3 regions of the Ciceribacter sp. RN22 genome follow, and region 1 is predicted to be linked to each of the others. Evidence: riboswitches for the same ligand, from Rfam matches in the RefSeq annotation. Region 1 holds a riboswitch; each other region holds the start of a gene.
What was found. Region 1 has a riboswitch for cobalamin ahead of cobU (bifunctional adenosylcobinamide kinase/adenosylcobinamide-phosphate guanylyltransferase). Riboswitches for the same ligand answer to the same signal wherever they lie in the genome.
Positions count from the first base shown of each region.

Region 1 (9,827 bases):
TTGAAGAGGCGCCGCAGGCTGCGTTCGAGGGCGCGCCGCTCGCCGGTTCCGTCGCCGACTGGGTGAAGCAGCTCGAGGCGGAGGCGGAAGCCTCCACCGTCGAGAGCCAGCGCGACATCGCCTCGAAGGCCGGCAAGCACCGCAAGAAGGTCGAGAACGAGGCGCGCAAGCACGCCGAGGCCGTGGAGGTGGCTGCCAGAGCGAAGCGCAGCGGCCAAGCGGCCGCCGCCTCTCGTCCGGCGCCATCCCGCGACGCCGAAGGCGCGCAAAAGAAAACAGGTGCGGAGGCCAGCCCGAAGGGCGGTGCGGCCGTGAGCACGAAAGCGACCTCCTCCAAAACCTCCCGCGGCGTCTCCATCGGCGGCTCCTCCGACCCGAAGACCCGTGCCGCCGCCGGCCTCAACCCGGTCGCCGGCCTCGACGTGTCGCTGGAGGAGGCGGGCGCGCTCGCCAAGGGCGGCGTCACCGCCACCGTCGACGCCCTGTCGAAGCTGATCGAGAGCGGCAACCCGCTGTTCAAGAACGGCGAGATCTGGGTGCCGCACCGCCCCGCCCGGCCGGAAAAATCCGAAGGCGGCATCGCCATCCGCATGCAGTCCGACTACCAGCCCGCCGGCGACCAGCCGACCGCCATCAAGGACCTCGTCGAGGGCCTGAATTCCGGCGACCGCACCCAGGTGCTGCTCGGCGTCACCGGCTCGGGCAAGACGTTTACCATGGCCAAGGTGATCGAGGCGACCCAGCGCCCTGCCGTCATCCTCGCCCCCAACAAGACGCTCGCCGCGCAGCTCTATTCGGAATTCAAGAACTTCTTCCCCGACAACGCGGTCGAATACTTCGTCTCCTATTACGACTACTACCAGCCGGAGGCCTACGTCCCGCGCTCAGACACCTATATCGAGAAGGAATCCTCGATCAACGAGCAGATCGACCGGATGCGCCACGCCGCCACCCGCGCCATCCTCGAGCGCGACGACTGCATCATCGTCGCCTCGGTCTCCTGCATCTACGGTATCGGCTCGGTCGAGACCTATACGGCGATGACCTTCCAGATGTCGGTCGGCGACCGCCTCGACCAGCGCCAGCTCTTGGCCGACCTCGTCGCCCAGCAGTACAAGCGTCAGGACATCAACTTCACCCGCGGCTCTTTTCGCGTCCGCGGTGATACCATCGAGATCTTCCCCGCCCACCTGGAGGATGCCGCCTGGCGCATCAGCATGTGGGGCGACGAGATCGAGGCGATCACCGAGTTCGACCCGCTGACCGGCCAGAAGACCGGCGACATGCAGACGGTGAAGATCTACGCCAACTCCCACTACGTGACGCCGCGGCCGACGCTGAACGCCGCCATCAAGGCGATCAAGGACGAGCTGAAGCACCGCCTCGGCGAGCTCGAGGCCGCCGGTCGCCTGCTGGAGGCCCAGCGGCTGGAACAGCGCACCCGCTACGACGTCGAGATGCTGGAGGCCACCGGCTCCTGCGCCGGCATCGAGAACTATTCGCGCTACTTGACCGGCCGCAAGCCCGGCGAGCCGCCGCCGACCCTCTTCGAATACATCCCCGACGACGCGCTGATCTTCATCGACGAGTCCCACGTCACCATCCCGCAGATCGGCGGCATGTATCGCGGCGACTTCCGCCGCAAGGCGACGCTCGCCGAATACGGTTTCCGCCTGCCGTCCTGCATGGACAACCGTCCCTTGCGCTTCGAGGAATGGGACGCCATGCGCCCGCAGACGGTCGCCGTCTCCGCCACCCCCGGCGGCTGGGAGATGGATCAGGCGGGCGGCGTCTTCGCCGAACAGGTGATCCGTCCGACCGGCCTCATCGACCCGCCGGTCGAGGTCCGCGCGGCCAAGACCCAGGTCGACGACGTGCTCGGCGAAATCCGCGACACGGCGCTCAAGGGTTACCGCACGCTGGTCACCGTGCTCACCAAGCGCATGGCGGAAGACCTCACCGAATACCTGCACGAGCAGGGCGTGCGCGTCCGCTACATGCATTCCGACATCGACACGCTGGAGCGCATCGAGATCATCCGCGATCTTCGCCTCGGCGCCTTCGACGTGCTGGTGGGCATCAACCTTTTGCGCGAGGGCCTCGACATCCCCGAATGCGGCTTCGTCGCCATCCTCGACGCCGACAAGGAAGGCTTCCTGCGCTCGGAAACCTCGCTCATCCAGACCATCGGCCGCGCCGCCCGCAATGTCGACGGCAAGGTCATCCTCTATGCCGACAACATCACCGGCTCGATGCAGCGGGCGATGGACGAGACGGCGCGCCGCCGCGAGAAGCAGATGGCCTACAACATCGAGCACGGCATCACGCCGGAATCGGTCAAGGCCCGCATCTCCGACATCCTCGATTCCGTCTACGAGCGCGACCATGTCCGCGCCGACATTTCCGGCGTCGCCGGCAAGGGCTTTGCGGCAGGCGGCAATCTCGTCGGCGCCAACCTCCAGGCCCACCTCAACGCGCTCGAAAAGCAGATGCGCGACGCCGCCGCCGACCTCGATTTCGAAACCGCCGCGCGGCTCCGCGACGAGATCAAGCGCCTCAAGGCCGTCGAACTCGCCGCCATGGACGACCCGATGGCCCGGCAGGAGGCGGCGAGTGCCGAAGGCGCGAGAGGGAAGCAGTCAAGTCCGGCGGCGAGTGCGGAACAGACCCCCTCTGGCCCTTCGGGCCATCTCCCCCACAAGGGGGGAGACCGGGAGGCCGCCGCAAGCGCGGCGAACTCCCTCCCCCCTGTGGGGAGGGTTGGGGAGGGGTCTTCCGGTGAACCCCGCATCTCCCTCTCCTCGCGCTCGAAGACCGGCCGTGCCCGCAGCGCCGGCCGCGAGTCGATCTCCCCCCCTGAGGGGGAGATGTCCCGGCAGGGACAGAGGGGGGTATCCCCCAATGAAGCGTCCGCCGATCACCCCCCTCTGTCGGCTACGCCGACATCTCCCCCTCAAGGGGGGAGATCGGCGGAGCAAGCGTCCTACTTCGCCAAGCCGTCGCTCGACGACATGGGCCCCGGCACCGACCTGCCGACACCGGCCGGACGCTCGCTCTTCCGCAAGAACACCCTCGACGAAATGACCGTCGGCCGCACCGAAAAACCGGTGACCGGCAAGGTGCCCGAGAAGCCGGGGGCCGAACCGGGCCGCAGCCCGATCTCCCCCCTTGTGGGGGGTGAGGAGCGGTCGGCGAAGCCGAGCAATCGATCCAGCGAATCGATTGCAGCAACGAACGCCGGCAGGACAGAGGGGGGTGCCCCACGCTCAGGGCCGGACGACCCCCGCCCCATCATCCGCGCCCGCCCCGGTGCCGGCTCCTACGAGGACCCGGCGGACCAGAAAAAGAAGGGCCGCACCAAGGGCAAGACGGGACGACCGGGACGGTGACCACGAGTCCCTTCTCCCCATCCCGATGGGGAGAAGGTGCCGGCAGGCGGATGAGGGGCAGCCCGTACGCCTACGGGGTCGCTCCGCGCGGCGGCGCCATCGATCCGGTGGATCGATTTGAGCGAACGAAGGCCTGAGCGCGACGCCGCGCGAAGACTGTGCAAGGCCCTACTTCAGCTAAGTGTTAGAAATTCCAAGTGAGGGGGTCGGTTTCGCCTGCTTGACGTCCCCCTCACCTGCGATTTCTGGCACTTACGCCTTCGGCCTAAGCTGCCGAAATCGCTTCCTCTCCCTCAAGGAGAGAGGAACGGCTGGCCTGCTGCCGGTTTTTCGGACACCGAGTTAAGCTAATCCGACCTTGTTTTCAAATTCCATCGGGCTGAGATAGCCCAGTGTCGAATGCCGACGCGGGGGAGATCGGAAGGCGACAAATCGCGCTTCCCACCAAATCCTTCTGACCCGTGCTCCGAACAACCGCCCCCCTTCAGCGCTGACGGAACGACCGAGCGTCGCCGCATGGTGATCTCCCCCCTTGTGGGGGAGATGGCCGGCGGGCCAGAAGGGGGTAACTGATGCGTCCATCGCTCTCAATCGGTCCTCAGGCCGCCTTCTCGACCGCCTCAACCACCGCCGCGAAATCCCATTCGTGCAGGCCGATGACGACGAGGCGGGTCTCGCGCTTCTCGCCGGCCGCCCAGGGGCGATCGAAATAGGTGTCGATGCGCGAACCGACCGCCTGGACGACGAGCCGCATCGGCTTGCCGGGCACGTCGACGAAGCCCTTGAGGCGCAGGATGTCGTGGGCCTCGATGACGGCTCTCAGCCGCTCGACGAAGGCCGCCGGATCGGCGATCGCCGGAAGCCGCAGCGCAAAACTCTCGAACTCGTCGTGGTCGTGGTGGTGCAGGTGGTCGTGACCCTCGCCGGAGGCATGGGCAGCCTCATGCTCCAGTTCGTGGTGCGACTTGCGGTTTCCGATATCGGCCTCCGAACCGGCGCCGAGGCCGAGGAGCACGATCGCCGGAACCTCGCCGTTCCTCGCCTCAACCAGCGTCGGCTTGCGGTTGATGCGTCCAGCAACCTCGGAGCGGACCGCGGCGATCCCCTCGCCGTCCAGCAGATCGGTCTTGTTGAGAACGATGAGATCGGCGCAGGTGAGCTGGTCCTCGAAGAGCTCCTCGAGCGGGCTGTCATGGTCGAGCGAGGCATCCTGCTCGCGCATTGCGTCGACCCTGTCGTGGTCGTCGGCGAAACGCCCGGCCGCCACCGCGGCACTGTCGACCACGGTCACCACGCCGTCGACCGTCACGCGGGTGCGGATGTCCGGCCAGTTGAAGGCGGCGACCAGCGGCTGCGGCAGGGCGAGACCGGAGGTCTCGATGACGATGTGATCCGGCCGCTCGTCGCGTTCCAGCAGGCGCTGCATGGTCGGCACGAAATCATCGGCCACCGTGCAGCAGATGCAGCCATTGGTGAGCTCGATGATGTCGTCCTCGGTGCAGTTGTCGGCGCCGCAGCCCTTCAGCACCTCGCCGTCGACGCCGAGGTCGCCGAATTCGTTGATGATGAGCGCGATCTTCTTGCCGCCGGCGTTCATCAGCATGTTGCGGATGATCGTCGTCTTTCCGGCGCCGAGAAAGCCGGTGATGACGGTTGCCGGGATCTTCTGCTGCAGCATGGTTCAACCCTTCATTTTCAGCGGCAGTCCCGCCGCGACGAAATAGACTTCGGTCGCGACCGCCGCGACCATCTGGTGGAGCCGTCCGGCATGGTCGCGGAATTCGCGCGCCATGCGGTTTTCCGGCACGATGCCGAGCCCGACCTCGTTCGAGACGAGGATCAGCCGCGCCCGAAGCATTGGCAGGACCGAGACGAGGCGCGCGCTTTCGGCGGCGACATCGCGTTCGTCCAGCATCAGGTTCGTGACCCAGAGCGTCAGACAGTCGACGAGCACGACACGGTCCGATGCATCGATGCGTCGGAGAACGCCGGCAAGGTCCACCGGCTCCTCATGGGTCGTCCAGAGCCCGCCGCGGCTCTCACGATGCAGGGCAATGCGTTCGCGCATTTCATCGTCGAAGGCGCGTCCCGTTGCGACATAGTGGCGTTCGAGCCCGCTTGCCTCGGCAAGCGATTCCGCATGCCGCGACTTGCCCGAACGGGCACCGCCGAGCACGAACACGCTATGGCCGGCGGCCGCGCTCAAGGACGGACCTCCGCGCCAGAGCGCCGGAAAGGTGGACATGAGAAGAGGCCGGGCGCGCAGCCCGGCAGAAAGGATGTGGAAATGCGGGATCGCACAATCCCGCCGTCACAAGATGTCGCCACGACAACCTCCGTGCTGGCAACGGGGATTTTTCCCCAGGATGGGCTTTCAAAGCCCGGCACGGGTGGCAGGTCTCCTGGCTCGCGGTTGAGGCGCCAAGCGCCAGCGGGGCAACCTCGCCTTCCCGGAGCTTCGAAGCGGCACGAAGAGGCGGACGATTCGTAGAAATAGAGGCGTCCCGGCCCCGGCTGATCGTGTCGCCACTCCAGTGGCTTTTCCAGCTTCGCCGAAGAACCCGCCGTCCGCGCCTTGCGGACCCGTCGCGGGCATTCCGGCTCACCGGATGATTGACCCTCACCGCTCTACAGTCGCGGGGTCGGCTGCGATTGGCAGGCCCGGCTTGGGTCCCCACCGTCGCATTCCCTTTTGCGTTCCGCCCCGTATCGACGGCGCGGAAACCATCCGAATGAGAAAACGCTTAGGCGCAAGCGGCGGTGAAGTCAATTCGAACAGAACGCCTGCAAACCGCCCCAAAGCCAGTCACTGACGCGCAGAAGGCATGCTCAAGGCGAAGAGCAAGCGGATGCGCGCGGCGACCGCCTCGGCGAGCGCCTCCGCCTCGAAATCGGGGGTTTCCGTTTCGCTCGTCACCGGGAACGTCGCGGTGGCGACCGGAGAACCGTCGATGACCGAGATCGCGGTCACCGTGACGGTTGCCTCGCTGCGGTGGTTGAGCGGCGAAATGTCGGGTCGATAGGAGCCGATCCGCACCGAGAGCACCACCGGTGGCGCCTCCGGCCGCGGCGCGGTCGCAGCGATCGCCGCGGCGATCCGGCTGTCGGTGCCGACGACCACGGTCTGCGGCACGCGGACATCGGCAAGCACCGTCAGGTCGCGAACGTCATAGACCTTGCGCGGCGTCAAGAGCTCGACGCCCGCGACGCTGCACGAGGACAGCAGAGCGCAAAGAAGAAGGGCGATGACGGCGTGGCAGAACCGCAGACACATGGCAGGCTGATCCGATCCCGATTCGGTCGGAAGAGACTGTCACCGGTATGGTTAGCGCGGCGTTAAGCGGCAGCCCGCACGGCCCGGAACAGGCGCGCCGCGGCATCCATCTCCTCGAAGCGCTTGGCCCTGCGGGCCTGCGCTTCCTCGTCGACGCCCCAGTGCTCTTCGGTCCAGTCCTCATCGAGATGGGCGAGCGCCCATACCTCCGGAGTGGAAAGGAAGCCCTCGGCGAAGGCGAGCGCCAGGATCGCCGAGCCGGTCAGCGTCGTCACCACGTGCAGTGCAGCGAGTTCGAACGGGGTCCGGTAGGCGTCGAGTGCCTTGGCGAAGGCCTCGATTGCCGCCTGTGGCTGTGCCTGGTGGACGATGCCGGCCGCAAGAATGAACCGCGCGCCATGGGAGGAAGCCACCCAGTCGATCACCGGTCCCCACTGCCGCGCCTGTCGTTCGACGAGTTCCTGAGGCGATTCCGCGTGGTAGCAGAGCAGGTCGTTGCCGGCGTAGCGCACGATATCCTCGAACACGGCGTCGATCTGTTCGGCGACGGCATCGATCGCGGTATTGGCAAGCCGGGTCATCGGCATCGTCGCCGGGTCGATCGTTTCGCCCTGGGCGCGCCACTCCGAAGCGACGAGCTCGGCGGCATCGGCCGTCGGCAGGCGCAGCGGATGTTTCGCCGGCGTCTTCACGCCGCGACCGTCGAGCAGGATGGCAACGGCCTCATCCTCGTTCCGCGTGCCGACTTCGGTGTAGAAGCGCTTCGCCTGCGGCCGCTGCATCTGGATCTGCGCGCGGCGTACCGGGTCCGGATCGCTCGGCTCGGGGCCGAAATCGCTGAGAAGGTCACGCATCGACGGCTCCTTTCATGACATGGGCCAAAAGGTCGGCCGGGTGGTCAACGACGGCGTCCGCGCCTGCAAGCAGCAGCGCAGCAGTCGTCGAATAGCCCCAGGAGACGCCGATCGCCCGGGCGCCGGCGGCCTTGCCCATCTGCATGTCGTAGATCGCGTCACCGATGACGACCGCATCCCGCGCATCCATGCCGGTTTCGCGGCAGCACTCCAGAACCATGGCCGGATTGGGTTTCGACGGACATTCGTCCGCCGTCCGTGAAACGACGAAATGGGGCTTCAACCCGTGGGTTTCAAGCACGCCGTCGAGGCCACGGCGGGACTTGCCGGTCACCGCCCCGATCAGCAGGTCGTCACGGCGAACCATCGCCGCGATCACCTCGGCGATCCCGTCGTAAAGCGGCTCCTCGAAGCCCTGCTCGGCGCGCACCTCAGTGAACACCGCCTTGTAGTAGAGCGCCATCGCCCCCGCCTCGTGATCGACGTCCGGCTTGCCCTGCATGGTGGCGATCGCGAGATCGAGGCTCAGGCCGATGATCGCCTTGGTGTGTTCGACATCCGGCGCGGCATGGCCGAAATGAAGGAAGGTGCGCGTCATCACCGCATGGATGAGGCAGACGCTGTCGACGAGCGTGCCGTCGCAATCGAAGAGAACGAGCTTCATTCCTCGTCCCTCGCCCCGTCGGCTTCATCGAAGCCGAGCAGGTTCCAGCTCTGCACCATGTGCGGCGGCAGCGGCGCCGTGACCTTGAGCCGCCCGCCGGAGGGATGCGGAATATCGATGTAGCGGGCATGGAGATGCAACCGCTTCTGGATGCCGCCCGGGAAATCCCAGTTCGGATCGTCGATGAAATATTTCGGATCGCCGATGATCGGATGCCCCATGTAGAGGGCATGGACGCGAAGCTGATGGGTGCGCCCGGTATAGGGCTCCATCTCCAGCCAGGCGAGGTTTTGCGCTGCCGTGTCGATCACCCGGTAGTAGGAGACGGCGTGGTCTGCCCCCTCCTCGCCGTGCTTGGCGACCCGCATGCGGTCGCCGTCCGGGGTCTGCTCCTTGACGAGCCAGGTCGAGATCTTGTCCTCGTGCTTGCGCGGCACACCCTTCACCAGCGACCAATAGATCTTGTGGGTGTCGCGTTCGCGGAAAGCGGCCGTCAGCTTTTGTGCCGCGCCGCGCGAGCGGGCGACGACGAGAACGCCGGAGGTGTCACGGTCGATACGATGGACGAGACGCGGCTTCTCGCCCTTCTTGTTCGTCCAGGCCTCGAGCATCTTGTCGATGTGGCGGGTAACACCCGAGCCACCCTGAACGGCAAGGCCAGCCGGCTTGTTGAGTACGAAGACCTTGTCGTCCTCGTAAAGCAGCATCCGCGAGAGGAGTTCGCCGTCACCGGAATGCTTCAGGTCCTTGCCGGCGATCGGCCCCGTCTTGGCCTTGGCGTCGACGTCGAGCGGCGGCACGCGGATCATCTGATCCGGCTGGACGCGCGTATCGCTCTTCGCCCTGCCACCGTCGACGCGCACCTGGCCGGAGCGCAGAAGCTTCTGCAACGCTCCGAAGCCGAGGCCCGGAAAGTGCACCTTGAACCAACGGTCAAGCCGCATTCCGGCCTCGTCCGCATCCACCCTGATATGCTCGACGCCCGCCATTTCTGCTCTTTCGACAAATTTCCGCGCGGCCCGAACGCCGCACATCAGGGCCTTTAGAGCATTTCGCCCGCCGAAGGGAAGTGTAAAAGCTCTCTCAGAGCAGCGAACGCATGAGGCCAATGCCCGCAACGGTCGCAACGAGCGAGAGGCCGACGCTCGCGCCGACATAGACGAGGCTCGAAAGCGCTTCGCCACGCTCGAAGAGCGAGACGGCGTCGAGCGCAAAGGCGGAGAAGGTCGTGAACCCACCGAGGAAGCCGGTGATCAGCAGAAGTCGCATCTCCGGCGAGGCGCCGAAACGGGCGACAATCAGCTCCGCCAGGATCCCGATGCCGAACGAGCCAACGAGATTGACCGAGAGCGTACCCCAGGGAAAGGCCGGGCCGGCCAGCCGAAGCAGACCGGCGCCGACGAGGTAGCGGCAGACCGAGCCGACCGCGCCGCCGGCGGCTACGAGGAGGATCTGGTTCACCTCTGGTCCTCTTCTTCTTGTTCAGGTGTTCCGAAAGGCCCGGCGGGCAGGTCGCATCACCGGCAGCATCAGGCTTTCGCGCCGGCGAGGAAGTCGGAAACGAAGCGCTCGAGCTCGGCCCAGTCCGTGAATTCGAAGTTCTGGCTGGCGTCGGTCGGGGCGCCTTCGCGCGCAGCAAGGCGCTT
Region 1 is NZ_JAMXLD010000001.1:2,100,788-2,110,614, forward strand. It holds gene uvrB (excinuclease ABC subunit UvrB) at 1-3,389, shown strand, start outside; gene cobW (cobalamin biosynthesis protein CobW) at 3,988-5,067, opposite strand; gene cobU (bifunctional adenosylcobinamide kinase/adenosylcobinamide-phosphate guanylyltransferase) at 5,071-5,595, opposite strand; cobalamin riboswitch at 5,764-6,133, opposite strand; gene NHF53_RS10330 (hypothetical protein) at 6,196-6,663, opposite strand; gene NHF53_RS10335 (ATP12 family chaperone protein) at 6,726-7,517, opposite strand; gene NHF53_RS10340 (HAD-IA family hydrolase) at 7,510-8,181, opposite strand; gene NHF53_RS10345 (RluA family pseudouridine synthase) at 8,178-9,170, opposite strand; gene crcB (fluoride efflux transporter CrcB) at 9,265-9,642, opposite strand; gene NHF53_RS10355 (flavodoxin domain-containing protein) at 9,711-9,827, opposite strand, start outside.

Region 2 (9,827 bases), on a different contig from region 1:
GCCGGAAGGAAACGCTGCCGGCGCCGCCGTCACCGGATCGAATGTAGACTTTTGCTTCGTCGAGAAATTTCATCGCACTGCCATGGCTCAACTGTCGGAATGGGCGGATTTTGCGGGCCATCGATATAGGCCGTTTGCCCGAAGGTCAAAGAGTATCGCGAACTTCGCGACTTACAACATTCAGTTTGGCATCGTCGTTGGCACCAAATTCGATCCTACCGGAAAGGAAGATCGCTTTTTGCTTCAGCTCGATGTCGCCGGACGGCATGCGGCCGTCCGGCAAGGGCTTCGGCCCGCCAGCTTACAAGCATGCCGGGCGACGGAAACTCGGCGGGATAAGCCTGGTTTCGATATGCGGTGCCATCGCTCCCCGTGCGCGGCTATAGAGGTCGTCACAGCGCATGATCGAGAAGCCGAGCTTTTCCTGAATCTTGAGCGATGCCGTATTGTCCGCGAACGCACCGGAATGGATGATCGCCTCGGGCATGCGCCGATAGAAGCGGTCAATCCCGGCCGCAACCGCCTCGCTCATGATGCCTCTTCCCCAGAAATAGCGGTTCAGCCAGTAGCCGAGATGCCACCGCCCATTTCGGAGTTCAATGGCAACCGTTCCGATATGGACATCATCGCCCGTGGTGACGGCGAATGACCAGTCGGGTGTCGCAACGGCTCTGGTGTGGTTCAGCCAGTCGGTGGCGTCCTGCAGGTCGAACGGTACGGGGACCCGCGCCAGCATGCGTGCGACCTGAAAATCGCCAAGGGATTCGGCAATCGCGGGGGCATCGCTCATCTTGTGCGGGCGCAGCACCAACCGTCCGGTCCGAACGACAGGGCAGGGGCCGGGAAGCGAGGACGTTTCTCTGGGGAGCAGCGCGTTCATCGCATTTCCCCCCAGCTCTTCAGAGACATCCAGGTCTTGCGATCCAGCCGGTACCACTCGACCGGTACCATGCCGCCGAGCGCCAGACTTCCAACCATTCCCGAACCCTGAAACTGGAAGCCGCATTTCTGGATCACGCGCCGGGAGCCGATGTTGGTTACACGGCAGCGGGCGTCTATGAAGCGGATCTCCCGGGTACGGAAGGCCATATCGATGAGCGCATGTGCCGCCTCGGTTGCGTAGCCCTGGTTCCAGTAAGGCTGGCCGAGCCAGTAGCCGATCTCGAGCGTCTCGGGATCGTTCTGATGTGGCTCCAGCCCGCAGCAGCCCAGGAACGTGCCGTTTTCCGTTTTCGTAATCGCATAGACGCACTTGCCGATCTCGCCGAGATTGGAGCGTCGCACGAAGTCGGCGGCGTCTTTTGCCGTGTATGGATGGGGCATACGCGACACCATGGTCGCGACGGCGGCGTTGTTGGCGAGATGGGAAAGGGCGTCGATGTCTTCTTCGTGGGGCGCGCGCATGACGAGCCTCTGCGACAACAGGACGGGGCAATCGCTCCTTAACCGATCCGGTCTCAGCCGGTCCTTGGGCGACCGGCACTGGTCGTCCCGTAACAGCTCACTTTGCATGGTTCAGTCCTCCTTGGAGTTTAAAAAGCGCAAAAGAAAAGGGGAGTTGGGTGGCGCCCCATCTCCCCTTTTTGGCTTTTTCTGAACCTGTTACGTCCAGCCGGGTCGATGCGACGCCGGCTGTTTTAGAGCGTTACCGGCTTATTCCGCTGCTTCTGCCGTTTTCGGCATGACCGACACGTACACGCGGCCATTGGCCTTCGTACGGTAGGCGACATTACCGGCGGCGAGTGCAAAGAGGGTGTGGTCCTTGCCCATGCCGACGTTGGCGCCGGGATGCCACTGCGTGCCACGCTGACGAACGATAATGTTGCCCGGAATGACGACTTCGCCGCCGAACTTCTTCACGCCAAGGCGCTTGGATTCAGAATCGCGACCGTTGCGCGAGGAACCGCCAGCTTTTTTGTGTGCCATTGGACTTCTCCTTTAAACCTTAAGTACCCGTGAACCGTTAAGCCGCGACGATGTCCGTGATGCGGACGACCGTGTGGTGCTGGCGATGGCCGCGCGAACGCTTGGAGTTCTGGCGGCGGCGCTTCTTGAAGGCGATGACCTTCTTGCCACGGTTATGCTCGACGACTTCGGCCTTGACGCTGGCGCCCTTCACGAAGGGAGCGCCGATCTTGGCATCGGCGCCTTCGCCGATCACGAGGACTTCGGTGAATTCGATCTTGTCGCCAGCGGCGGCTTCCAGCTTTTCGATGGTCAGCACGTCATTGGCTGCAACGCGGTACTGCTTACCGCCGGTCTTGATGACTGCGAACATTTTTTGTCCTTTCATGTTCGTTCCGGCTCTGCCCTTGCGGGACGGCCGTCTTTTTGCCAGTCGGATGGAGCGGGCCTGTTCGGTTCCGGAAGAACCTTTCATGCCTGCCGGCGAAACCCTGCCCGTAGGGCGAGAGAAATCAAGACACAGTTAGCCCATGCCTAATTCACCGCCCGCATACGTGAGGCGCAAAAAACTGTCAAGACAAAAGCTTTGGGCGATTTGATATTCACCCTTGTCAGCCCGGACTTTCGCCGCTATGAGACAGCCCGCGCACAAATCGCGCCGACCAATGTGACCGGAGAGGTGGCTGAGTGGTCGAAAGCACCGCACTCGAAATGCGGCATACGGGCAACCGTATCGTGGGTTCGAATCCCACCCTCTCCGCCATTAGGAATCCTGTCCATACCGAAGACATAGGTAACATCGTGTACCTAAGACATGGGTGACAACCTCGTGCCGAACGGGTTGTCGATGGTTTGCAAAGTCCTCTGCTCCCAGAGATTTCTCTAGAACGAAGGACATCGTCGCCAGCAGCGCCGCCGCCCTCGTCAGTGAGCGGATGTATAATCCTACCCCCTCAAACAAGTCAACAACCTTTTGTCAGAAAACTGACATTTTCTTGTAACCGATTGATCATCAACGATTTATTCGAAATCGTCAGGAATTCGGCGGAAGAAGGTCGCCCAGACCCTCGCTCATGTAACGAGCGCGCGATCCGTCTGTAGACTTGGTGAGCGTCGTCGCCGAATTCAAGGTCCAAATTCGAGAGAAGGAACGCCAACGCGCCCCTTCCCTCCCCACCGAAAGCCTCAGAACGGGTAGTGCTGGCCGGCATCCTCGACGGTCACCCAACGCAGCGTCGTGAACTCGTTGATCGCCGCCTTGCCGCCGAACCGGCCGTAGCCGCTGCCCTTCACACCGCCGAACGGCATCTGCGCCTCGTCGGCAAGCGTCGGTCCGTTGACGTGGCAAATCCCGGTCTCAAGCTGCTCGGCGACCTTTAGAGCACGCTGGATGTCGCGGCTGAAGACTGCGGAAGACAGGCCGTATTCCGTGTCGTTGGCGATGCGGATCGCCTCTTCATCTCCCGACACACGGATCACCGGTTTCACGGGACCGAAGGATTCCTCGGCATAGACCCGCATGCCGGGATGAACCCCGTCGATGACCGTGGCCTCGACCACCGACCCCTGCCGCTTCCCGCCGGCGGCAACCTTCCCGCCCTTCTCGACGGCGTCGGCAACGAGGGCTTCCATCTTCGCGGCCGCCTCGGGGCTCACCAGCGAACCGAGTACCACGTGGCCGCGCGGGTCGCCCGCCGGCAGCCCGCCCGCGCGTGCGGCGAGCTTCTCCACGAATTCGTCGGCGATCTTTTCGTCGACGATGAAACGTTCCGTCGACATGCAAATCTGGCCCTGGTTCATGAAGGCACCGAAGACTGCGGCGTTCACCGCCCCGTCGACGTCGGCGTCGTCGAGCACGATGAGCGGCGCCTTGCCGCCGAGCTCGAGCAGCGCGGGCTTGAGATGCCGCCCGCAGAGCTCGCCGATGATGCGCCCGACGCGCGTCGAGCCGGTGAAGTTCACCCGCTTGACCTCGGGTGCTGCGATCAGCGCTTCGACGATTTCGGCTGCGTCCTCCGGCGCGTTGGTGACGACGTTGACCACCCCTTCCGGGAAGCCGGCATCGATGAACACCTGGCCGATCAGCACATGCAGCCCGGGGCAGAGTTCCGACGCCTTGAGGATGACGGTGTTGCCGCAGGCGAGCGCCATCGCGATCGCGCGCGTGCCGAGAATGACCGGCGCATTCCACGGTGCGATGCCGAGGCAGACCCCGACCGGCTGGCGGATCGCCATCGCGAGCGTTCCCGGCTTGTCGGACGGAATGATCTCACCGGAAATCTGGGTGGTCATGGCAGCTGCTTCGCGCAGCATGCTCGCCGCCAGCATGACGTTGAAGCCGGCCCAGGGTGCCGTGCCGCCGGTTTCGGCCGTCAATAGTGAGATAAAGTCCGGCGCCCTGGCGTCCATCGCATCGGCCGCTTTCATGAGCAGAGCCCGCCGCGCCCCTGGACCGAGCTTCGACCACGCCGGAAAAGCGGCAGACGCTGCCGCAACCGCCGCCCTGACATCGTCGAGGCCGGAGGCGGGCGCGACCGAGGCGACTTCACCGGTGAATGGATCACGGCGTTCGAAGGTGGCTCCGGTCACTGCGTCGACAGATTTGCCGTTGATGATCTGCTGTATTCTCATGGTCGATCGTCTCCTCTCAAGATCACTGGTGAAACAGGGTGGCGTGTGCAGCGCGCCGTCATATCGGGTAGGTCTCGCGGCGGCCATTGACGGTGATCCAGCGCAGTTCGGTGAACGCATCTACCGCCTGCATGCCGCCGAAGCGGCCATGGCCACTTGCCTTCACACCTCCGAAGGGTGCCTGCGGTTCGTCGGAAACCGTCGCGCCGTTGATGTGGCAGATGCCGGATTCGATCCGTCGTGCGACCTCCATCGCCCGTCCGACGTCCCGCCCGAAGACGGACGCCGAGAGCCCGTACTGGGTGTCGTTGGCGATCGTGACGGCCTCGTCGACGTCTGCAGCGCGGATGACGGCGACGACCGGCCCGAAACTCTCGTCGCCATAAAGGCGCATCGCCGGCGTCACGCCATCAAGCACGGTGGCGTCCATGAAGCTGTCGTGGCTCGTTCCACCCACGAGAAGACGTGCGCCCTTCGAAACCGCGTCCTCCGCCAATGCCCGGACCCGCCTCACGGCCTCCGCGCTGATCATCGAGCCGAGCGGCATACCCGCCCGTAGCGGGTCACCTGCCTTCAGACGCGCTGCCCGCGTGGCAAAGAGCGAGAGGAAATCCTCGGCGATCGCGTCGAGCAGGATGATGCGCTCGGTCGCCATGCAGATCTGTCCCTGGTTGAAGAAGGCTCCGAAGGCCGCCGCATCCGCGGCATGCTCGAGATCGGCATCCTCCAACACCAGCATCGGCGCCTTGCCGCCGAGCTCGAGAAGGCAAGGCTTCAGGTGCCTGGCCGCGACCTGCCCCACCACGCGGCCGATGCGGGTCGAGCCGGTAAAGTTGACGCGGCGAACGGCGGGATGGGCGATCAGCGTCTCGACGATCATCGCCGCATCGGCTGGATCATTGCTGACGACATTCACCACGCCCGGCGGGAATCCGGCATCCCGCATGACGTCGCCGATCAGCCAATGGGTTCGCGGACAGAGTTCGGATGCCTTGAGCACGACCGTATTGCCGCAGGCGAGCGGCATGGCTATTGCCCGGAAGCCGAGGGTTACCGGCGCATTCCACGGCGCAATCGCAAGGCAGACGCCGGCAGGTTGCCGGACGGCGAGCGACAACCGTTCCGCTACGGCGGAGGGTAACACAGCCCCGCTTACGGCCGTGGTCATCGAGGCCGCGTCGCGGATGATCTCGGCGCCGAGCGAGAGATTGAAATCGCACCAACTGCGGGTGGCTCCGGTCTCCGCCGTCATCGCCGCCGCAAAATCGTCCGCCCGCGCGCTCAATATGTTTGCGGCACGTTCGAGAAGCGCGCGGCGTTCGCCGGGGCCGGTCGCGGACCAGGCGGGAAAGGCCGCCGCCGCCACATTCGCCGCACGTTCGGCATCTGCGGTCGAGGCCGCCGCACCGACGGTCACGATGTCTCCGGTCACCGGATTGCGCCGGAGGAAGGTCGCCCCGCCGGCGGCATCCTCGTCGGCACTGCCGATCATCAGCCTTGCCTGGAACATTTCGGCCCCCTCGGACCCGGGTTCAAAAACGGTTCTTCAGGGGAATCCGGGCGCAAGCCAGCGAATGCGCTGGCATGCCCGCCAAGCCTCCTCCCAAAGGCATTTTGCGAGCTTAGGGGTTGACCTCGGTGTTGAGAATGCGATTTTCTGGCAGTGACATGTGATTTTCCGGCGATCTGTCATCGAAAGGCGGAGGGACGGAAAGCCGGGGCTCCGATGACCGACAGACACGCCATTCACCGCAAACTGCGCTGCAATCCGCTTTCTCCGGCCTTGGCGCGACGATCGATGCGCATCACCGCACCACCTTACGAACATTTCGCGCACGTGCTCGTTCTTTCTGGCGGACAAGTCAGACTGCGCTCGCCGGCGCGCGACGAGGTTCTCGCCGGTCCCGTCGTGGCGATCCTGCCGCCCTGCGACGACCTGTCCCTGGTCATCGACGCGGGCAGTACGGGTCACATTCTCGGTCTTTCAAGCATGCTTCTGGCGGAGGTGGTCGAAGATCAGCCCGAAGGCCACGGCCTCAGACTTCTGCTGTCGCAGGAGATCATCCGGCAGGACATCGAACGCGCGGAGGTCGAGGCTCTCGTTCCGCTGCTTCGGGGCCTTTCCGATGAACTCGAGCGGGAACACCCGTCCATAATGGCCTCCTGCGCCTTTCTGCAGCTTCTCCTGTTGAGGGTCTGGCGTCTCACCGGCGCGGGTGACCTGCCTTTCACCAGGCCGGCGAAGACCGGCGACATTCTCCAGCGTTTTAGGCACCTCGTCGAAAGTCACTTCGAAGAACAGAGGCCAATCGGCTTCTACGCCGAGCAACTCGGCATTACCGCGGATCGGTTGCATTCGCTTTGCAGCAAGGCTCTCGGCAGGACACCGATCGAGCTTGTCCACGAGCGCACGATCCGCGAGGCAAAGATCAAGCTCGAACGCTCGCCGCGGAGCATCCATGGGATCGCCGAAAGCCTGGGCTTTCGCGACCCGACCTACTTCAGTCACTTTTTCAAACGAAAGACCGGCCTGTCCCCCGCCGCCTATCGCCAAAGCTTCACCTCGATCGGCGACAGGACGGGACAGGAAGCGCCAGCGAGCTACGCCGACTGGCCGTGATCGATCCGGCGCACGATCGGATCACGGCGACAAACAGATATATCAGGCCTGCCATCTAACCTCAGGCCTGACAGTCTGCCCTTTCCCCGATGGTAGCCGAGCGCGGCGATCGCCGCCGTATTCTTCACCGTGATGAAGACGCAGGACACACTCGCCTGACGGGGAGCAGCCGGGGAAACCTCCCCCGGCCGCACTCCAGACGAGACAAGCGAGGTGGCGTCAGCCCTTGGTGATCACGATCAGCGTCGTGAAGATCACCGGTACGGCCGTCAGAGCCGGCAGGATGATGGCCGGATAGCCGAAATAGCCGATCGCAAGAATCCAGACCAGGACCAGGTTGAGAATGAAGAGAAGCTTGGCAGTGGTCGGCCCGGTGAGGGCTTCTCTGAGCATCCATCCGAAAACAGGTACACTGTAGACCATTCTTGCGAGCATATCGGATTTCCTTTCTCCACGGGCGGCAGCCTTGATTTTCGTCAACCCGTAGACGCCGTCGAGAGCCGCCGCAATGCGGCATTTTGGCCTGTCGCCGCTTCCGACCGATTGCGCACACCCGCGTCATCGGCTATCACCAATCGACCTGCACTGAAAAAGCCCGTGGTCACGACCGGAACGGTCCATTCCACGTCGCGAACCGGACGGCAGGCGAATTCAAAACCAGCGATGGTTCCACCCGACGAAAACGAAGTGGTGGATGAAAAGGGAATACGGTGAGGATTACCCATCAGGGGCCGAGACCGTAGCTGCCCCCGCAACTGTGAGCGGAGAGCGACGTCCAGCATGCCATTGGCCGGAAACGGTTGATAAGGCGGACCGAGCCGAGACCCGCGAGCCAGGAGACCTGCCATCGCCTCGGCCACGATTTTCGTGGCGTCTCAAGCAATTCCGCGCGGTGGGCGCGGAGGAAAGGCAATAGAATGCATATTGAAGTTGGAATTATCGATCCTGTTCGTATCGCGCTTGCGAACGCAGCCGCCCTCAGCGTCGTCGCGTCCCAGCTGCCGGCCGTCGTGCGCAACCCGCTGGCCGTGCCGAAGACCCTCGTTTCGGCCGTGGTGTTTTCCGCGCTGATGCAAGCCTGGCATCTGCCGGTCGGCCCGTCCGAACTGCACCTCATCGGCGCGACGACCATTTACATGCTCTTCGGGTTCGCACCGGCCATGCTCGGCTTCGCGCTCGGCCTCGTCCTGCAGGCTTTCCTGTTCGAGCCCGGCGACATCCCGCATCTCGGCGTCAACGCCCTCTCGCTGATGGTGCCGATGATCGCGGTCCACTACAGCTTCGGCCGCCGGCTTTTCGACGCCAAACTGCGGGACCGTTTCAACCTCGGCAAGGTCCTGCGCATCGACGCCGTCTATTACGCCGGCGTGTCGGCGATGGTCGGCTTCTGGCTGATGATCTCCAACGACGCGGTCGCCTTCACCGACTGGGCCGCCTGGGTCGCAGCCTATTTCCCGGTCTTCCTGGTCGAAGCCTTCATCACCTTCACCGCCGTGTCCGTGATCAAGGGCTTCCGCGCCAATGGGCTCGTCTCCCGCATGACCGAGGTCGGACGCCTGACCTTCGCCTGATACCGCCAGGCGCTTCTGCCTGCTGCAAGAACCGGAAAGCGCATGGCGACCACCATGCGCCTTTTCTTTTGATAAGGAGCGGTCAAAGCGCCTTGGCTCTCCTTCCGCCGAAGGCCTCGCTTGACAAAACCCGGCGGTAAACTAAGGGTCCGGCGAGGACGACCGGCGTCCGTTCCATGACATCAGAAGGGCGAGGCCATTGCGCATTCTCTCCGAAGCCTATTTCCCCGAACTGCCGAACTACTATCGTGGCAAGGTTCGCGAAAACTACGATCTTCCGGACGGCCGGCGCATCATCATCTCGACCGACCGGCTGAGCGCCTTCGACCGCATTCTCACCTGCATTCCCTACAAGGGCCAGGTGCTGACCCAGACGGCCCGCTACTGGTTCGAGCAGACGAAGGATATCTGTCCGAACCACGTGCTGGACTACCCCGACCCGAACGTCGTCGTCGGCAAGAAACTCGACATCCTTCCCGTCGAGATCGTCGTGCGCGGATATCTTGCAGGCACGACGGGCACCTCCATCCTGACGCTCTACAAGGCCGGCCAGCGGGAGATGTATGGAATCCGGCTGCCGGACGGCATGCGCGACAACCAAGTCCTGCCGCAGGCGATCATCACCCCGACGAGCAAGGCTTTCGACGGCGGCCACGACGAGCCGCTGACGCCGGAGCAGATCGTCTCGACGGGACTGCTGACGCAGAAGCAGTGGGACACGCTTTCGGACTATGCGCTGGCGCTCTTCGCCCGCGGCCAGACGCTCGCCGCGGAACGCGGACTCATCCTCGTCGACACCAAGTACGAGTTCGGCACCGACAAGGACGGCACCATCATCCTCGCCGACGAGATCCATACACCGGACAGCAGCCGCTACTGGATCGCCGACAGTTATCCCGAACACTTCGAGAAGGGCGAACGTCCGGTGAGCTTCGACAAGGACTTCGTCCGCTCGTGGGTCGCCGAACGGTGCGATCCTTACAAGGACGACATTCCGGAAATTCCGGCGAAACTGGTCGAGGACACCTCAAAGGTCTATATAAAGGCGTATGAGGCAATTACCGGCGAGACGTTCGTGCCGGACGACAGCGGTGAAACGC
Region 2 is NZ_JAMXLD010000002.1:1,190,521-1,200,347, forward strand. It holds gene obgE (GTPase ObgE) at 1-73, opposite strand, end outside; gene NHF53_RS24105 (hypothetical protein) at 146-268, opposite strand; gene NHF53_RS20600 (GNAT family N-acetyltransferase) at 302-880, opposite strand; gene NHF53_RS20605 (GNAT family N-acetyltransferase) at 877-1,512, opposite strand; gene rpmA (50S ribosomal protein L27) at 1,654-1,926, opposite strand; gene rplU (50S ribosomal protein L21) at 1,964-2,278, opposite strand; tRNA gene NHF53_RS20620 (tRNA-Ser) at 2,579-2,668, shown strand; gene NHF53_RS20625 (aldehyde dehydrogenase) at 3,091-4,536, opposite strand; gene NHF53_RS20630 (aldehyde dehydrogenase) at 4,595-6,046, opposite strand; gene NHF53_RS20635 (AraC family transcriptional regulator) at 6,263-7,156, shown strand; gene NHF53_RS20640 (hypothetical protein) at 7,376-7,591, opposite strand; cobalamin riboswitch at 7,804-8,020, shown strand; gene NHF53_RS20645 (energy-coupling factor ABC transporter permease) at 8,074-8,727, shown strand; gene NHF53_RS20650 (phosphoribosylaminoimidazolesuccinocarboxamide synthase) at 8,927-9,827, shown strand, end outside.
Region 2: another riboswitch for cobalamin. It lies ahead of NHF53_RS20645 (energy-coupling factor ABC transporter permease); the one in region 1 lies ahead of cobU (bifunctional adenosylcobinamide kinase/adenosylcobinamide-phosphate guanylyltransferase).

Region 3 (9,827 bases), 120 kb from region 1:
GCGCACCCCCTATCTCGACATGGTGGCGCCGCGCCTCGGCCCGGATGGTTTCCCGGCAGGCGGCTGGCAGAACGGCGCCGGCGACCTGCAGACGCTTTGCGTGCGCAGCTGTGACGGCGCCTTCTTCCCGATCTCGTCGAATACCACGCCGCTTACCTTCCGGCGCGATGCCGAGCTATGCCGGCAGATGTGCCCCGGCATCGAGACCGAACTCTATTTCCGATCGGTCACCGAGCCCGAAAGCGGCGAGATGATCTCGACCGTGACTGGCAGGCCGTACCGGCAATCGCCGACTGCCTTTTCCTACCAGAGCCGGCGCAAGGGCGACCAGCCCTCCTGCACCTGCAATCTCACGGAGTTCTATCGCAAAATGAAGGCGCAGGCCGCGAGCGCGAACGTTCCCGACTACGGCTCTTCCGTCATCGATCTGAAGACCGCCGGCAAGCCGGCTCCCGAAGACGTCCGGCCATCCGCGCCCGTCGAGAGGCCCTACGACCCCACGGAGAAGAAAGTGCGTCAAGTCGGCCCCGTCTTCCTCCCCAGCGAAACGAGCGGAATCGACCTCAGGCATCCTGCGCTCTCCGGTCCGCAGCCGGTCCAGAAGTAGACCGCGTATGCGGTCCGTCTGATCCGGCGGGCTTCAGTCGCCCGGACCCTCCTGCCAGGTTTCGGAGAAGACCAGCTCCTCGAGCGGCAGCCGCTGCCGCCAGCCCTTTACCGCCAGTTCGGGCTCTCCGTAGAGCGTATCGACATAGCCGAGACAGAGCCAGCCGATCACCTCGACATGCTCCGGGATCCCGAGAATCCGCTTGAGGTCGGTCTCGTGGAAGATGCTGACCCAGCCGACGCCGACGCCCTCGGCCCGTGCCGCCAGCCAGAGGTTCTGGATCGCGCAGACGGTCGAGTAACGGTCCATGCTGAAATTGTGCGTGCGGCCGAGCACGACCGGGCCGCCGCGCGTCGGATCGCAGGTTACGCAGATGCCGAGGGGTGCTTTGCGGATGCCTTCGAGCTTCAGCGCGCGATAGTCGTCACGCGTCTTGCCCGAGAACATCTCGGCCGCTTCGTCGTTGGCGCGGCTGAAGGCCCGCCAGACCGCCTCCCTTCGCTCGGCGTCGCGCACGAGAATGAAATTCCACGGCTGCATGAAGCCGACCGACGGCGCGTGGTGGGCAGCGGAAAGCAGCCGCCAGACGAGATCGTCCGGCAGCGGGTTCGGCAGGAACTGGTCGCGCACGTCGCGGCGGGTTTCTATGGCTCTGTAGATGGCGGCGCGTTCCTCAGCAGAAAACGCACCCGCCCGGACCATGTGGTCCATCGGTTCGTCCGGCATCGTCAAATCCCCAACAATGCAAAGGACCGCCCGCCGTCCGCGCGGGCCAGGTCTATCTTGCCAGGCCGGTCTTCTGACTCGGCTTCCGCTGCCTGTCGCCGCCTTCCCGGCCGAAAGGCCAGTGACGCGAACCGAGAGACCGGTTCCTTGCGACAGGCATCCGCCACACAGCGTTGGGCACGTTCCGGATTGTCACCGGATTCCCGATTCTCCCACCTTGCCGGCGGGCACCTGACGCGTCCGATTGTTCACAGTTCGCCGCCCGTGGCAAGACCAACGGCGTGCAATCCGGTTCTACTCGACGGGGAAATAGCGGACATAGGCGAAAGCATCGCCATCGGGAGACCAGCTCGGCACGTTCAGCGAGCCCTGCCCGCCAAAGAGGTCCAGGAGCGTCTCGACCGTGCCTGTCGCGACGTCCATCCGCCGGATCGAAACTTGCTTGTCGCGCGGATGGCCTTCGACATCCCCTGCGTAGGAGAGGAAGACAAGCACGTCACCCCTCGGCCCGGGATGCGGAAACCAGTTGGAAAAACCGTCGTCGGTCACCTGCGCGAGCTCGCTACCGTCCGGGTGGATCTTCCAGATCTGCATCAACCCGCTGCGGTCGGAGTTGAAGTAGATCCACTGCCCATCCGGCGAATAGTCGGGGCCGTCGTTGTGCCCGCCGCCGCGGATCAGCTCCCGCTCCTCTCCGCCCTCGACGGCGATCGTGTAGATGCCGAATTCATCGTCGCGGATTCCGCAATAGGCGAGTTGCCGCCCGTCGGGCGACCAGCCGTGCCAGTAGGACGGCAGCCTTGCGGTCACCTGTCGCGGCACGCCGCCCGCCGCCGGCAGGACATAGATGCAGGATTTTCCGTGCTCGGTCTTGTCGGAGATCGCAAGCATCGTGCCGTCGGGGGAAAGCCCGTGGTCGTTGTTGCAGGCGCCGGCAAACCCTGTTTCGATCCGTTCAGGAACCGCGCTCCCGTCGATCGGCACACGGTAGATGAGGCCGTCGCCATTGATCACAAGATGTCCGCCGTCCGGCGTCCAGTTGGGGGCCTCGACCAGTGCCTCCGTCTGCCAGACGACGCGAGAGGTGCGGGCCTCGCAGTCGAAGATCTCTACGGAACTGCGCATGCTCGCCTCCTTGCAGGGATTGGCGGGATCAGCGGTCCCGGAACCGGTTGGTGATCGGGTAGCGCCGGTCGCGACCGAAGTTCTTGCGGGTGATCTTCACGCCGGGCGCCGACTGTCGGCGCTTGTATTCGGCAAGATAAAGCAGATGTTCGATCCGGTGCACGGTCGCCACATCATGGCCGCGCGCGACGATCTCTTCCACCGACATCTCCTGCTCCACCAGGCATTCGAGGATATCGTCCAGCACCGGATAGGGCGGAAGAGAATCCTGGTCGGTCTGGTTCGGCCGCAACTCCGCAGACGGCGCCTTGGAGATGATGTTGGCCGGAATGACCTCACCCGATGGCCCGAGCGCGCCTTGCGGCACGTTCTTGTTGCGCCAGCCCGAAAGCGCGTAGACCTGCATCTTGTAGAGGTCCTTGACCGGATTGAAGCCGCCGTTCATGTCGCCGTAGAGCGTCGCGTAGCCGACCGACATTTCCGACTTGTTGCCGGTAGTCACGACCATGGCGCCGAACTTGTTCGAGATCGCCATCAGGATCGTGCCGCGCGTGCGCGCCTGCAGGTTCTCCTCCGTGACGCCCGGTTCGGTTCCCTCGAAGAGTTCCGAAAGCGCGGAGATGAAGGCGTCGACCGGCTCGCCGATCGGCACGATATCATAGTGGCAGCCGAGCGCCTTGGCGCAGGCTGCGGCATCCGAGAACGAGCTTTCCGAGGTGTAGCGGTAGGGCAACATGACGGTCCGCACCCGCTCGGGGCCGAGCGCGTCCACGGCAATCGCCGCGCAGAGCGCGGAATCGATGCCGCCCGAAAGGCCGATCACCACGCTCTTGAAACCGTTCTTGTTGACGTAGTCGCGCAGGCCGAGCATGCAGGCACGATAATCCGCGTCCTCCTTCTCCGGCACATGGGCGATCCGCCGCTCGTCGCAACGCCAGCCGTCGGCGCCGCGCTTCCATGTGGTGACCAGGAGTTCCGCGTCGAACTGGCTCATCTGGAAGGCGAGCGACTTGTCGCTGTTGAAGGCGAAGCTCGCACCGTCGAACACCAGTTCGTCCTGACCTCCCACCTGGTTGGCATAGACAAGCGGCAGCCCGCACTCGATCACCTGCTTCAGGGCGATCTGGTAGCGCACGTCGATCTTCGCCCGGAAATAGGGCGAGCCGTTCGGCACGAGGAGAATTTCCGCCCCTGCTTCGGCGAGCGTCTCGCAGACGCCGAGATCACCCCAGATATCCTCGCAAACCGGGACACCGATGCGAATGCCCCGAAAATTCACCGGACCCGGCATCTCGCCGGGAACGAAGACACGCTTCTCGTCGAATTCGCCGTAGTTCGGCAGGTCGATCTTGTCGCGGGTCGCAATGATCTCGCCGCGATCGAGGATCGCCACCGAATTGTGCCGGCCTTTCTCGCCCTGCCGCGGGAAACCGATGACAACGCCGGGCCCGCCGTCGGCAGTATCCGCCGCCAGTTGCTCCACAGCCGCAAGGCAGTTCCTGAGGAAAGCGCGCTTCAGCACCAGATCCTCCGGCGGATAGCCCGAGAGGAAAAGCTCGGTGAAGAGCACGAGTTCGGCACCGGCAGCCGCAGCCTGACTGCGCACCTCGCGTGCCTTGGCGAGATTGCCGGCGACGTCGCCGACAGTCGGATTGAACTGCGCGATTGCGATACGGAGGGTGTCGGGACGGGTCATGGTGTCGCTCATATCTCTCGTTTAGCGCGAGCCGGACCCAGCCGCAACGCCGCAAGGCCCGATCGAGCACGGAAAACAGCGTGGAACCTTCCGATGAACGGCCGGTTCATCTGGTGTTCATGACAGTTATGTGACAGAGAAACGACAGTTTTCCGACATACCTTTCAAAATCCGGAGAGTGCCTTGGTTGAGATCGCTTCCGATCCGGCTAGTTCCATCACGCCCCGCGCCACCGTCACGTCCGCCGCTGCGGCAAATCGACGGGACGGCTATGCCTGGGCCACGGTTCGCCTCGGCAACCTGCTGATCCTTGCGATCCTCACGGTTCTCGCGACGGAATGGATCGCCCGCGGCAATCTCCACGAAGCCTTGCGCTTTCTGATCGCTTCGGATCGTCCGGGCCTGGCAGCCGTCGGCATCCTCTTCCTGCTTTTTACGGCAACCGATGCGCTCCTCGGCCGGGCCTACCAGTCCGCACTGATCCTGGTGCCGCTCGCCGTCATTCCCGCGTTCATATCGGCGCAGAAGCAGCTCTTCCTGTCGGACCCGCTCTATCCGAGCGACATGCTGTTCGGCCGCCAGATCCTGCAATTGCTGCCGGTCATGGTGGCAGCACGGCCCTACCTTGCGGTGGCAATCGGCTGCTGCCTGGTCGCCGCGCTGGTCGCCCTGGTCTATCTGTGGTTTTTCGCCTGGCGCCGGTTCCCGTCGCTCTCCCGTCCGGCGAAACTGTTCCGGCTGCTGGTCGGCCTGCCGCTCATCGGCGGCTTCCTCTCGCTGATGGACTACGCCGAATATTCGCCGCTGCGCGACCGCCTCAACATCATCCCGATGATGTGGGACCAGCGGGAGAACTACCTGCACAACGGCTTCCTGCTGGCCTTTGCCTTCAACCTGCCGATGGCGAACGTTACCGCACCGGAAGGCTACGGTGCGGAGGCGATCGACAGCATTCCCGCCGGCAATACGTCTGTCGCCGGCTCCGGCACGACCAGTCATCCCGACGTGATCATGCTGATGAGCGAGTCTCTCTGGGACCCGACGCGGCTCAGCAATGTCCGGCTCTCGCCCGATCCGATGCCGACGATCCGAAAGAATGCGTCCGGCAACGTCTTCTCGCCCGAGTTCGGCGGCATGACGGCCAATGTCGAATTCGAGGCGCTGACGGGCTTCTCGAACGCCTTCCTGCCCTATGGCAGCATCCCCTATCAGCAGTATGTCCGCAGGCCGCTGCCGTCGCTCGCCACCTTCTTCCGCTCGAAGGGCTATGTCGCCAAGTCGTTCCACCCCTTCCAGAGCTGGTTCTGGAACCGCGCCAACGTCTACGAGGCCTTCGGCTTCGAGAGCTTCCTCTCGGAAGAGAACATGCCGGTGATGGACAAGCGCGGCATCTTCGCCTCCGACCAGGCCCTGACGAAGGAGATCATGCGCGCGGCGGACAACACCCGCGAGCCGTTCTTCTTCTTCGGCGTGACGCTGCAGGGTCATGGACCCTACGAGCCGCACCGGTACGGCAAGAACACCATCGCGATCGACGGACCCACGCTTTCGGCCTCCAGCACGCAATCGCTGGCGACCTACGCCCAGGGTGTCCGCGAGGCCGACCAGAGCCTCAAGATGCTGATGGACTGGGCGAAGAAGCGCCGCCGCGAGACGATCGTCGTCATCTTCGGCGACCACTTGCCGCCGCTCGGAAGCGTCTATCCGGAGAGCGGCTACATGCCCGACCAGGTCGCGACCCGCTCGGCTCCGGTCGACATCATGAAGCGCGAACACGAGACCCCGCTGGTCGTGTGGTCTTCGAAGCGCGGGGTACAGAAGGACCTCGGCTCCATCAGCCCCGCCTTCCTGCCCTATCACGTGGTGAAGCTCGCCGGCTACGAACATCCCTTCTATACCGGTGTGCTCGGCGCCGTGCACGACCGCTACGACGCAATCGACCGCTATCAGCTCGTCGACGGCTCCGGCGGAGCCACGCCCGACTGGTCGAAGACCGGCAAGACGGTAGATCCACTCGTCCGCGACTACCGCTACCTGCAACACGACGCGATCTTCGGCGACGGGTTCGGCACTGAACGCTTCTTCCCCGAACAGGTCGAACGCCTCACCGCACCGGCCTCCTGACGGGACGCCTGCGGAGCGGCGTTTTTCCCAAACCAGAAAAACGTTGACACACAAAGGATCTATAAATCTCTTAGGAGGTGAAGATGACCTTCTTCGGGCCTTACGGCGCGTCCCCAACGCAAGGTACGGCCCACGTTTTCTGATGACGCGCTGATTTTGTTTTTGAGCATCCCATGCGAGCCCTTACCCGTGCCGAAATCGTTGGCCACCCGCTGTTCCCTGCTATCGAAAAGCAGATCGCAGACCATTTGATCGGCATTCACCTGCGTACGCCGCGGCTCTCGCGGCTGAAGGCGTCCCATCGAAAGTGGCTGATGACGCAGTCCCTCTACGCGCTCAACCTGCAGCGCACCGATGATGATCCGCTCTCGGGCCTCACCGCGACGCGCTTCGTGGAGGTCGTGATGAAAGTCGGGGCGGCGAGCCGCAACACCGCAACCGCCTACCTGGCGGAACTCGTCGCCTACAAGTTCCTGCGCGACGTGCCCGGCGTGCCGGACCGCCGTGTGCGGGTTCTCGAAGCGACCGAGCCCAGCAATGCGGGCATGATCAGCTGGTTCACGGCGCATATGGCCTGCCTCGACCGGCTGGACGGTGGCGACCGCGAGGCAACCAGCATCGCCGACCCGCGCATCTTCCGCATTGCCCAACCGTACGCGGCTGCCAAGCTCGTCGAACACCCGGACTGGCGCGACCCGCCGGAGACGATCGGACACTTCTTGTGGTCCGATCTCGGCGGCATTGTCCTGCACGACCTGATCTCGCGTATCGGTGAATACGATCCGGCGGCCGAGAGAACCTTCGTCGGACCGACGACGCTGGCGGAGCTCGGAGAAAGCTACACCGTCTCGTCGACGAACCTGAAGCGCATGTTCAAGAAGGCCGAAACGGACGGTCTGCTCGGCTGGGAACTGCCGCGCCGCCGCGGCAGCCTCTGGCTTTCCCGTCGCTTCACCGGCGACTATTTCCACTGGCAATCGACCAAGTTTGCGGCACTGGAGGAGGCTTTCCACTACGCCGTGGAAAAGCTCCGGCGAGAGGACGAAAGCCTCGCCGGAGGCGGTCAGCCTCCGATCGGTTGCGACGTCGAGCCGACGGAGAATTTCGGCGCGGCGTCCGCCACGTCGTAGTAGTCGCCCTTGTCGGCACAATAGATGTGGTAGCCGAAACGGAGCCCCGTCGGCTGATCGAAAGCACCCGCCATCACCGACACGTAGTCAGCGCCATCCGCTTCCCAGAAGAGAGCCGAGCCGCAGGTGCGGCAGAAGCCCCTGCGCGCCTTGTCGCTGGAACGGTACCACGTGACGTTGTCCGCGCCTTCGATCTCCAGCCGATCCTTGTCCACATTCGTCGCTGCATAATAGAGGCCGGTCTGTCGGCGGCATTGCGAGCAATGGCAGCCGATGAGATCCTCCAGCTCACCCTTTGCGCGGAAACGGACAGCGCCGCAATTGCAGCGCCCGGCGTGGACTTCAACCATGAAAACCTCCAGAAACAAAGACCGGGCCAGCTTCGCCAAGCCGGCCCGGTCCGTCAACTTCAGTCTTCTTCACCTAGCGATCAGCCGAATTCATCGACCTCACGCCGCAGCGGTCAGGCATTCGCAGCCATCATCCGCTTCTCGTCACGTCCGCCCTTCATCCGCTCGGCGAGCAGGAAGGCGAGTTCCAGCGCCTGGTCGGCGTTGAGCCGCGGGTCGCAGTGGGTGTGGTAGCGGTCCTGCAGATCGTCGGCCGTGACCGCACGGGCGCCGCCGGTGCACTCGGTCACATCCTTGCCGGTCATCTCGATATGGATGCCGCCCGGATGCGAGCCTTCGGCGCGATGGATCTGGAAGAAGCTCTCGACTTCCGACAGGACGCGCTCGAACGGACGGGTCTTGTAGTTGTTGAGCGTGATCGTGTTGCCGTGCATCGGGTCGCACGACCAGACGACCTTGCGGCCTTCCCGCTCGACGGCACGAATGAGGCGCGGCAGGTGTTCCGCAACCTTGTCGTGGCCGAAACGGCAGATCAGCGTCAGACGGCCGGCTTCGTTCTGCGGGTTCAGGATGTCGATGAGGTTCAGCAGATCGTCGGCCTGCAGCGACGGACCGCACTTGAGCCCGATCGGATTCTTGATGCCGCGGCAGTATTCCACATGCGCGTGGTCCGCCTGGCGGGTGCGGTCGCCGATCCAGATCATGTGTCCGGAGGTTGCGTACCAGTCGCCCGACGTGGAATCGACGCGGGTCAGCGCCTCCTCGTAGCCGAGAAGCAGCGCTTCGTGGCTGGTGAAGAAGTCGGTCTCGCGCAGGCTTGGATTGTTCTCCGACGAGATGCCGACCGCCTTCATGAAATCCATGGTTTCGGAAATGCGGTCGGCGAGCTTGCGATAGCGCTCCGCCTGCGGGCTGTCCTTGACGAAGCCGAGCATCCACTGATGCACGTTCTCGAGGTTGGCATAGCCACCCATCGCGAAGGCTCGCAGCAGATTGAGCGTCGCAGCCGACTGCCGGTACGCCATGATCTGGCGCTCCGGATTGGGAATGCGGGCCTCGCTGGTGAACTCGATGCCGTTGATGATGTCGCCGCGGTAGCTCGGCAGTTCGATCCCGTCCTGCTTCTCGAAATCGGAAGAGCGCGGCTTGGCGAACTGGCCGGCAATGCGGCCGACCTTGACCACGGGCAGCTGGGCGCCGAAGGTCAGGACGACGGCCATCTGCAGGAAGGCACGGAAGAAGTCGCGGATCGTGTCGGCACCGTGCTCGGCGAAGCTCTCGGCGCAGTCACCGCCCTGCAGCAGGAAGCCGTTGCCTTCGGCAACGTTGGCGAGCGCCTTCTTCAGGCGACGGGCTTCACCGGCAAAGACGAGCGGCGGATACTTGGCAAGACGAGCTTCCGCATCGGCAAGTGCTGCCGCATCCGGATAGGCCGGAACCTGCTTGATCGGCTTCTGCCTCCAGCTGTTCGGGGTCCAATTCTGTGCCATGATCGTAACCTAACCTGTTCACGCAGTGCGACGGCCTCCTGCCGTCGAATGGGCGGCTTATAGACTCTTATCATCGACTTGCAAAGCCGAACTTCGGGCGCGACCCGGACCTTCCGCGCTGCCCGTTGCGCCGGTTCAAACTCCTCCACGTGATCGCGGCATTGCCGGCCGCCGCAGGTCGGCGCACTGCAGACAGACGCGCCTCGCAAAAAACTTACATTGACGTAAACGTTAGTATCGGTGCATATCGATGGCCGCGTAGCGCCGAACGGGAGGAGCCAATGTCGAGCGATGCCGCAGTGATCGGGAAGGACATCACATTCGAGGCCGCTGACGGCTTTCCGCTCAAGGGAACTCTCTTCGCCGGCACCGGCGAAGGCCCCCTCGCCCTCATCTCGTCGGCCGCAGCCGTCCCGCGCGGCTTCTACAATCGCTTTGCCACCTATCTCGTTCAGGACCGCGGCTTCCGCGCCGTTCTCACCTACGACTATCGCGGCGTCGCGGCATCGAAGGCGCCCTCGGGCTGGAAACGCGAGCCGCTGATGGCGGACTGGGCGGAACGGGACATGCCGGCAGCCG
Region 3 is NZ_JAMXLD010000001.1:2,220,884-2,230,710, forward strand. It holds gene NHF53_RS10870 (DUF2865 domain-containing protein) at 1-607, shown strand, start outside; gene bluB (5,6-dimethylbenzimidazole synthase) at 641-1,333, opposite strand; cobalamin riboswitch at 1,379-1,583, opposite strand; gene NHF53_RS10880 (hypothetical protein) at 1,628-2,458, opposite strand; gene NHF53_RS10885 (NAD+ synthase) at 2,487-4,154, opposite strand; gene NHF53_RS10890 (LTA synthase family protein) at 4,338-6,278, shown strand; gene NHF53_RS10895 (hypothetical protein) at 6,452-7,408, shown strand; gene NHF53_RS10900 (GFA family protein) at 7,342-7,758, opposite strand; gene NHF53_RS10905 (class II 3-deoxy-7-phosphoheptulonate synthase) at 7,872-9,248, opposite strand; gene NHF53_RS10910 (hypothetical protein) at 9,551-9,827, shown strand, end outside.
Region 3: another riboswitch for cobalamin. It lies ahead of bluB (5,6-dimethylbenzimidazole synthase); the one in region 1 lies ahead of cobU (bifunctional adenosylcobinamide kinase/adenosylcobinamide-phosphate guanylyltransferase).